Regions from separate parts of the Mesorhizobium sp. B2-3-11 genome, predicted to be linked through region 1. Evidence: predicted binding sites of a transcription regulator. Region 1 holds the regulator's gene; the other holds the start of a gene.
What was found. Region 1 encodes PhoB, which activates phosphate uptake and scavenging genes when phosphate is short. Its sites were predicted from a motif close to TGTCATNNANCTGTCAT; they were not measured.
Positions count from the first base shown of each region.

Region 1 (4,693 bases):
GGTTCTCGCGCTCAGCATCTTCGCGCGCAGCCTGACCGGACGCAGAGAGGACAAATGAGCCAGATGTTGTCTCCAGACATGACGATTGCCACCGAGGCGGCCGCCAAGGCGAAGATCGAGGTCAAGAACCTCAATTTCTACTACGGCCAGTCGAAGGCGCTGAAAGACATCACGCTGTCGCTGCCCGAGCGCAGCGTGACGGCCTTCATTGGACCGTCGGGTTGCGGAAAGTCGACGCTGCTGCGCGTCTTCAACCGCATCTACGAACTCTACCCCAAGCAGACCGCCGAGGGTCAGGTGCTGCTCGACGGCCAGAACGTTCTCGACCGCTCGCAGGATCTCAACCTATTGCGCACCAAGATCGGCATGGTGTTCCAGAAGCCGACGCCGTTCCCGATGTCGATCTATGAGAACATCGCCTTCGGCGTCAGGCTCTATGAGAAGATCGGCAAGGCAGAGATGGACGGCCGTGTCGAGCAGGCGCTGAAGCGCGCCGCGCTGTGGAACGAGGTCAAGGACAAGCTCAATGCCAGCGGACTCAGCCTGTCGGGCGGCCAGCAGCAGCGGCTTTGCATCGCCCGCACCGTGGCGGTGAAGCCGGAGGTCATCCTGCTCGACGAGCCGGCCTCGGCGCTCGACCCATTGTCGACCGCCAAGATCGAGGAATTGATCGACGAGTTGCAGGCCGACTACACGATCGTCATCGTCACCCACAACATGCAGCAGGCCGCGCGGGTCTCGAAGCAGACGGCTTTCATGTATCTGGGCGAGCTGGTCGAATTCGACAAGACCGAGAAGATCTTCACGTCGCCTCGCGAGAAGCGCACGCAGGACTACATCACCGGCCGCTTCGGCTGATCTCACGCATACGAGGACCAGGATCATGGCCGAACACACAGTCGCAGCCTTCGACGAGGATCTCGGACAGATCAGCAAGCTGATCAGCGACATGGGCGATCTTGCCGGCACGATGGTCGGCGGCGCCACCAAGGCGCTGCTGAATTCCGACAATGCGCTGGCACAGCGCGTCGTCTCCGATGACGCCATCATGGACGCGCGCCAGCGCGAACTCGACGATCGCGCCATCACCCTGATCGCCAAGCGCCAGCCGATGGCCGACGATCTGCGTCATGTCGTCGGCTCCATCCGCATGGCGGGCGATCTCGAACGCATCGGCGACCTTGCCAAGAACATTGCAAAGCGCGTCGGCTCCGTCGGCCTTACCGCCACCCCGCGCGATCTGTCGCACTCGATAGATTCCATGGCGCAGCTGGTGCTGATCCAGGTGCAGGGGGTAGTCGAGGAATACGCGGCAGGCGATGCCGCCGCCCTCGCCAAGCTCAGGAATGACGACGAACGCATCGACATCAAATACACTTCGGTGTTCCGCGAACTCCTGACCTACATGATGGAGGATCCCCGCAACATCACGGCTTGCACGCATCTTTTGTTCTGCGCCAAAAATCTCGAACGCATCGGCGACCACGTGACCAACATTGCCGAGAATGCATATTATGTGCTGACCGGTACCCAACTGCCCGCCAACCGTCCGAAGCAGGACGAGACGGCGATGTCGGTGCCGGCGGCTTGACGGCAGGGATGATCGATCGATGATCGCGCCACGCATCATGGTGGTGGAGGACGAGGAGCCGCTCGGTGTGCTCCTCCGCTACAATCTCGAATCCGAGGGTTACCAGGTCGAGGTGGTGACACGCGGCGACGAAGCCGAGATACGCCTCCAGGAAAACGTGCCCGACCTCCTGGTGCTCGACTGGATGGTGCCGGCGGTTTCCGGCATCGAACTCTGTCGGCGCCTGCGAATGCGGCCCGAGACCGAGAGGCTGCCGATCATCATGTTGACGGCGCGCGGCGAGGAGAGCGACCGCGTGCGCGGCCTCTCGACCGGTGCCGACGACTATCTGGTCAAGCCGTTCTCGACACCGGAATTCATGGCCCGGGTCAAGGCGCTGCTGCGCCGCGCCAAGCCGGAAGTGCTGTCCAGCGTGCTCAAGGTCGGCGACATCGTGCTCGACCGGGAATCGCACCGGGTCTATCGCAAGAAGAGCGAGATCCGGCTCGGACCGACCGAGTTCCGGCTGCTCGAATTCATGATGCGTCATCCCGGCCGCGTGTTCTCGCGCAGCCAGCTGCTCGACAATGTCTGGGGCGAGACGATCTATATCGATGAACGCACCGTGGACGTGCATGTCGGCCGGCTGCGCAAGGCGGTCAACAACGGCCGTATGCCGGACGTGATCCGCACCATTCGCGGCGCCGGCTACGCGATCCGCGAAGACTGAAATCAGGCTACATTCTTGCCCGGAACGCCGGGCCTCGCCAGCACGCCCGGCGCGAAAATCTCCTGGTCCACGAAGGTCAATGCGCGCATAGCGCAACCTTCGCGGATGAGCGGCAGCTCGTTCGGCTCGGTGTCGAAGGAAATCGATTCCGAATGCTGGCCGCCGGCGGTCTGGCCGATGGCCTCGCGCAAGGCCGGCTCGATCAGGTCGAAGGCGGCGGCGCTGACGCCGACCATGGCGACGGGTGCGGGATCGATCAGCGCGAACAGGCTGCCCAGCCCATAGCCCAGCGCCTCGCCGGCCTTGCGATAGGCTTCGCGCTCCGGTCCGTCTTTCTCCCTTGCCGTCGCGGCGAGTGTCCGCATCTGCGCATCGCTGACATCTGCGACCGGTTCGGCGTCCTCGCCAAGCTGCCTGGCGTTGCGCCAGATGGCGTAGTTGCCGGCATAGGCCTCGACGCAGCCGCGCCGTCCGCAGCGGCAGAGCGCGCCTCCCGGGCGATGGATCATGTGGCCGAACTCGCCTCCCGATGAATGCGTGCCGGTGAACAGCTCGCCCTTCAGCACCAGGCCCATGCCGATGCCGTGCGAGAGCAGGATGGCGATGAAGTCGTCGCGGTAGCGTTCGGGGTCGCGCCAGCGCAGCGCCACCGCCATCATGTTGCAGTCGTTCTCCATGGTGGCGGGGATGCCGAACTCGGCTTCAAGTATGTCGGCGAAGGGAATGTTCGTCTGCGGCGTGATCGGCGACCACAGCATCGCACGCGCCTCGCTGTCGGTGATGCCCTGGATCGCCAGCGCGATGCGGGCAATACTGCGGACGTCGAGATCGGGGTCCTCGAGGCGCCGCCGCACTATTGCCGTGCATTCGCCGATCAGCGCCTCGCGCGACATGGTCAGCGTGTCCAGCCGTCGCTGTTCCTCGGCGACCACCTGGCCGGAATAATCGATGACGGCGACGGACAGGAAATTCAGCGACAGCACCACGGTCATCACAGCCGCGGCCTCGGGGTTGAGGCCAAGGCCAACCTGCGGCCGGCCGCGTTTCAGTGAACCGGCTTCGTTCGGCTTGCCTTCGGTCAGGATACCCTCGTCGATCAGGTCGGCTGATATCGCCGATATGGTCGAGTGGCTGAGGCCGGTGGTGGCGGCGATCTCGGTGCGCGAGGGCTGACCACCCTGACGCACGGCTGCAATCACCATGGCGCGGTTGCGCCGGCGCAGATCGTCGTGGCGGATTCCGACCGACATGCTTCCCACATCCTCCCCGTCGCCGCGGTTCTTGACACCCCCTCGAACCTCTCCGGCAATGGGCCGAATACTGGCAGATGCGGCAGGAGCTGTCATTTATTTATTGCGGGACTCGAAAAAAGGCTCCCGGCACCTCAAAATCCATCAGAATCGATGTTGACAGTGTTCCGACGATGGATCAGTATTTTTTCGAGGCTCGAAAAAATAGGGCCTTTGTGCCGGCCTTCGGGCCAGTTTGGTCGCGCCATACGCGGCGCAGGGAGGATATACCATGAAGAGATTCACAGTCGCCATCCTGGCGGGTGTCGCCATGTCGCTGACGCTGGCGTCGGTGGCGCAGGCGAAGGACAAGGTCATCGGCGTTTCGTGGTCGAATTTCCAGGAAGAGCGCTGGAAGACCGACGAGGCCGCCATGAAGAAAGCGATCGAGGCCGCGGGCGACAAGTACATTTCCGCCGATGCGCAGTCCAATCCCGGCAAGCAGCTGACCGATGTCGAAAGCCTGATTTCCCAGGGCGCCAATTCGCTGATCATCCTGGCGCAGGATGCTTCGGCCATCGGCCCAGCGGTGCAGAAGGCGCTCGACGAGGGCATTCCGGTCGTCGGCTATGACCGCCTGATCGAGAACAAGGACGTCTTCTACCTGACCTTCGACAACAAGGAAGTCGGCCGCATGCAGGCTCGCGAGGTGTTCAAGGTGAAGCCTGAAGGCAATTACGTCTTCATCAAGGGCTCGGGTGCCGACCCGAATGCCGACTTCCTGTTCTCGGGCTCGATGGAAGTGCTGAAGGAAGCCATCGACAGCGGCAAGATCAAGAATGTCGGCGAAGCCTATACGGACGGCTGGCTGCCCGCCAACGCCCAGAAGAACATGGAGCAGTTCCTCACCGCCAACGACAATAAGGTCGACGCCGTGGTCGCGGCCAATGACGGCACCGCCGGCGGCGTCGTCGCGGCGCTGACGGCGCAGGGGCTCGCCGGCACCGTGCCGGTCTCTGGCCAGGACGGCGACCACGCCGCGCTCAACCGCATCGCGCTCGGCACCCAGACCGTGTCGGTGTGGAAGGATGCGCGTGAACTCGGCAAGAACGCCGCCGAGATCGCCTCGCAGCTCGCCGACGGCAAGAAGATGACCGACATCGC
Region 1 is NZ_VFVS01000004.1:88,740-93,432, reverse strand. It holds gene pstA (phosphate ABC transporter permease PstA) at 1-58, shown strand, start outside; gene pstB (phosphate ABC transporter ATP-binding protein PstB) at 55-858, shown strand; gene phoU (phosphate signaling complex protein PhoU) at 884-1,591, shown strand; gene phoB (phosphate regulon transcriptional regulator PhoB) at 1,611-2,300, shown strand; gene FJ960_RS07695 (ROK family protein) at 2,303-3,550, opposite strand; gene xylF (D-xylose ABC transporter substrate-binding protein) at 3,822-4,693, shown strand, end outside.

Region 2 (4,693 bases), on a different contig from region 1:
AGCCCTGACCAATAGGCGTGGGGGAAAGCGCCGTGGCAGCTTTGACCCCTGGCACAAACGTGTCGCATTGGTCAGCGCCAAGGGCTCGTGCTAAAAGCCGCCGATCCGGAGTTTTGGCCATGAACAAATTCACCCCAGCAAAACCTGCCGGCGCGCGCAGCGTCGACGACGTCACCGGCAGCCGCCGCCTGCGCCGCATGCGCAAGGCCGACTGGTCGCGCCGGCTCGTGCAGGAGAACAGGCTTTCGGTCGACGACCTGATCTGGCCAATCTTCGTCGTCGAGGGTAGGAATGTCCGCGAACCGATCGCCGCCATGCCCGGCGTCTTCCGCCTGTCGGTCGACCTTGCCGTCAAGGAGGCCGAACGCGCGGCCAAGCTCGGCATCCCGGCTCTTGCCACCTTCCCCAATGTCGATCTCGGCCTGCGCGACCAGACCGGCTCGCACATCCTCGACCCGGAAAACATCATCAACCGCGCCACCCGCGCGATAAAGGAGGCGGTGCCCGAGATCGGCATCATCACCGACGCGGCGCTCGATCCGTTCACCAGCCATGGCCATGACGGCATTCTGCGCGACGGCATCATCGTCAATGACGAAACCGTGGAACAGGTCGCGGCAGCGGCCGTCATCCAGGCGGCTGCCGGCGCCGACATCATCGCGCCATCAGACATGATGGACGGCCGTATCGGTGCCATCCGCGACGCGCTCGACGCCAACGGTTTTCAGGACGTGGCGATCATGTCCTACGCCACCAAATTCGCCTCGGCCTTCTACGGCCCCTATCGCGAAGCAGTCGGCACCGCCGGCCTGCTCAAGGGCGACAAGAAGACCTATTATATCGACCACGCCAATTCGGACGAGGCGGTGCGCGAGGCCGAACAGGACATCGCCGAGGGCGCCGACATGCTGATGGTGAAGCCCGGGCTGCCCTATCTCGACATCATCCGCCGGCTGAAGGACGAATTCCAGATGCCGACCTTCGCCTATCAGGTGTCGGGCGAATATTCGATGATCAAGGCGGCCGGCGCCAATGGCTGGATCGACGGCGAGAAGGCGATGCTGGAATCGCTGCTCGCCTTCAAGCGTGCCGGCTGCGACGGCATCCTGACCTATTTCGCTCCCGAAGTGGCGGAAATGCTGAAAGGGTAGTCTCAAGGTCCCGGGCAAGGCCTTTCAGTAGATGTCACCACTCTTTCGAGCGGTCGGCGGTTCCTTCGAATTCCCGCTGACAAAAACCGGCAGCTGCAGCTAAAATAACCGCGCGGCCGGAGGCGGCCGGCAGCCCGCACCTCGGCCAAGAGGTATGGCTAACGCCTCAGAGGATGCTTCCTGACCCGGTTCCCTGTCGGGGTCGGGCCTCGCCAATGCGGGCACCACATCCGTTTCGTGAAATTTACAGGCGAATGAGTTGATATCGCGGCTGACTCGACGGCCGCCACTGGCCGTCCGAGCCGACCGCTACAACAGTCTGGACATCGCTTGGTGCAAAGGTCTGGATAGATGTCTTTCGATCCGAAAAATACTGCTTGCAATTCACAATCAGTTTGCTAAAAGAAAACCACTTGCAAAATACAACTGGTTACCGAGGAGGTCTTCATGTCCAAGCTTCGCGTCAACGCTTTCAGCCTGTCCCTCGACGGCTACGGCGCCGGGCCCGATCAGAGTCTGGAAAATCCGCTCGGCGTCGGCGGAATGGCCCTGCACAAATGGGCTTTCAGCACCCGCACCTTCCGCAAGATGTTTGGCGAGGAAGGCGGCGAGACAGGCGTCGACGAGGACTTTGCGGCGCGCAGCTTCGAGAACCTCGGCGCCTGGATCCTCGGCCGCAATATGTTCGGCCCGATCCGGGGTGAATGGCCTGACGACAAGTGGAAGGGCTGGTGGGGCGACAATCCGCCCTATCATGTGCCGGTGTTCGTGCTGACCCACCACGAGCGGGCGCCCATCACGATGGAAGGCGGAACAATTTTCCATTTCGTCACCGGCGGGATCCATTCGGCGCTAGAGCGGGCAAAATCAGCGGCCAGCGGCAAGGACGTGCGGGTCGGCGGCGGCGTCTCCACCATCCGGCAATATCTCCAGGAGCGGCTGATCGACGAGATGCACCTGGCAATCTCACCGGTGCTGCTGGGCAAGGGCGAAAACCTTTTTGCCGGCCTCGACATGCCCAACCTTGGTTATCAGTGCACCGAACAGGCGGCAACGGCACTTGCCACACACGTGGTCATCAACAGGGCTTAGTCCGAGACCTTTTGGCGCAGCTCCTTTCTCCCCGTCACTATACCAGGAGAAAGGTCCGGCAGGACAATGAGGGGCGGTGCTGCCGAACGAAGATGATGCTGGCGTAGTCCTGCGAATGGCGGTCTAACCAGTTAGCCCTGCGCCCCTCTCATCCGCCCTTCGGGCACCTTCTCCCCGTGAAACGGGAGACGGAAAGGTTTCTCAATATTTCTCCGGCACGTAAAGTTCGCGCGGCAGGACCTGGCGTTCGTATTCGGGGTTGAAGACGCGCTCCGGCAGGGTGATCTCCTCGTGCGGCACGTCTTCGTACGGCAGCTGCTTCAGCAGATGATCGATGCAGTTCAGGCGCGCGCGCTTCTTGTCGTTGCCCTCGACGATGAACCAGGGCGCTTCGGGGATGTTGGTGCGGGCGAAAGTCTCCTCCTTGGCCTTGGTGTACTGTTCCCAGCGCACACGTGACTGCAGGTCCATCGGCGACAGCTTCCACTGCTTCATCGGATCATGGATGCGCATCAGGAAGCGCATCTGCTGTTCTTCGTCGGTGATCGAGAACCAGTATTTGACCACGGTGATGCCCGAGCGCACCAGCATGCGCTCGAACTCCGGCACGTCATGGAAGAACTCCTCCACCTGCTCGGGGTTGGCAAAACCCATTACCCGTTCGACGCCGGAGCGGTTATACCAGGAGCGGTCGAGCAACACGATCTCGCCGCCTGCCGGCAAATGCGGGACATAGCGCTGGAAATACCATTGCGACTTCTCGCGTTCAGTCGGCGCCGGAAGCGCCACGACGCGGCAGATGCGCGGATTGAGCCGCTGGGTGATGCGCTTGATGACGCCGCCCTTGCCGGCGGAATCGCGGCCCTCGAAAATCACCACCAGTTTCTTCTTGTGATAGGCGACCCAGGATTGCAGCTTGATCAATTCGGACTGCAAGCTGATCAGGTCGCGAAAATATTGCATGCGATCGATCGAAGGCGGATGCGAGTTCTTGTAGATCTTGGCGATCTCCATCGACAGCGCGGGCTCCGACATTTCGAGCTCATAATCTTCGTCAAGCGTGTCGGCGAGCTCGGCTTCGAGCCAGTCCTTGGCAGGGGAATTCTTTTTTAGCTCGGTCATATCAGCTGCTCCGCTTGCAAGCCCTGTCGGTTACCACTGGCGCCCCAATTTCTGGCCAGCGGCCAAGAATGGAAACACCTGAGCCGACTTCAATATAGGCCGGCGGTGACGGTTTTATTGCAGCCCGGGCGCGATTGCCGCCACGGCGGATTCGGCGATGTGTGATCGATCCAATGTCGTTCTACGGCGACAAGCCGGCCGAATTGTCCTACAAATCCGCGGTCGCGTTCCAGGCCTGCCCCTTGGCGGCACGCCCCTTCAACAAAATCGTGAGGATCTGACATGGAATACCGCACCCTTGGCCGTTCGGGCCTGAAGGTTTCGACACTGACGCTTGGCACCATGACCTTCGGCGGCTCCGGGCCCTTCGCCGCGGTCGGCAACAGCGATCTCGCCGAAGCCAAGCGGATGATCGATATGTGCATTGACGCCGGCATCAACCTCATCGACACCGCCAACGTCTATTCGAACGGCCTGTCTGAAGAGATCATAGGCGAAGCGCTCGGCGGCAAGCGCAAGAACGATGTGCTGATCGCGTCCAAGGTGCGGATGCGGATCGGCAAGGGCCCGAACGACGAAGGCCTGTCGCGCCACCATCTGATCCGCGAATGCGAGAGAAGCCTGAAGCGGTTGAAGACCGATGTCATCGACATCTATTTCGTCCACCAGTGGGACGGCCTCACCCCGCTCGAGGAAACCGTTGCCGCGCTCGACACTTTGGTCAGCCAGGGCAAGGTGCGCTACATCGGCTGCTCCAACTATTCGGGCTGGCAGGTGATGAAGGCGCTTTCCATCAGCGACAGCCGCCACCAGCAACGCTTCGTCACCCAGCAGATCCACTACACGCTGGAAGCGCGCGAGGCCGAGTACGAGCTGCTGCCGATCTCGGTCGACCAGGGGCTGGGCGTGCTGGTCTGGAGCCCGCTCGCCGGCGGCCTGCTGTCGGGCAAATACCGCCGCGACAGCCCGACCGCCCGCCAGCTCGCCGGCTGGTCCGAGCCGCCGATCCGCGACGAGGACCGGCTGTGGCGGATCGTCGATCTGCTGGTCGACATTGGCAAGGATCGTGGTGTGTCGGCGGCGCAGGTGGCGCTTGCCTGGCTGCTCGGCCGCCCTGCCGTCTCGTCGCTGGTGATCGGCGCGCGCAACGACGTCCAGCTGAAGGACAATCTCGCGGCCGCCGCCCTGGAGCTCGGCGCCGAGGAACGCCAGCGCCTCGACGCCGTTAGCCGGCCGCCCCTGCTCTACCCCTACTGGCACCAGCAACTGACGGCGAAGGATCGCTTCGGCCCCGCCGACATGGTTCTCGACCGCAGCGACATCTGATC
Region 2 is NZ_VFVS01000010.1:178,112-182,804, forward strand. It holds gene FJ960_RS16095 (DUF2066 domain-containing protein) at 1-8, shown strand, start outside; gene hemB (porphobilinogen synthase) at 120-1,151, shown strand; gene FJ960_RS16105 (dihydrofolate reductase family protein) at 1,599-2,243, shown strand; gene ppk2 (polyphosphate kinase 2) at 2,445-3,365, opposite strand; gene FJ960_RS16115 (aldo/keto reductase) at 3,648-4,691, shown strand.
Region 2: ppk2 (polyphosphate kinase 2) is a predicted target of PhoB. The motif match lies at 3,471-3,487, and genes of this name have one in related genera.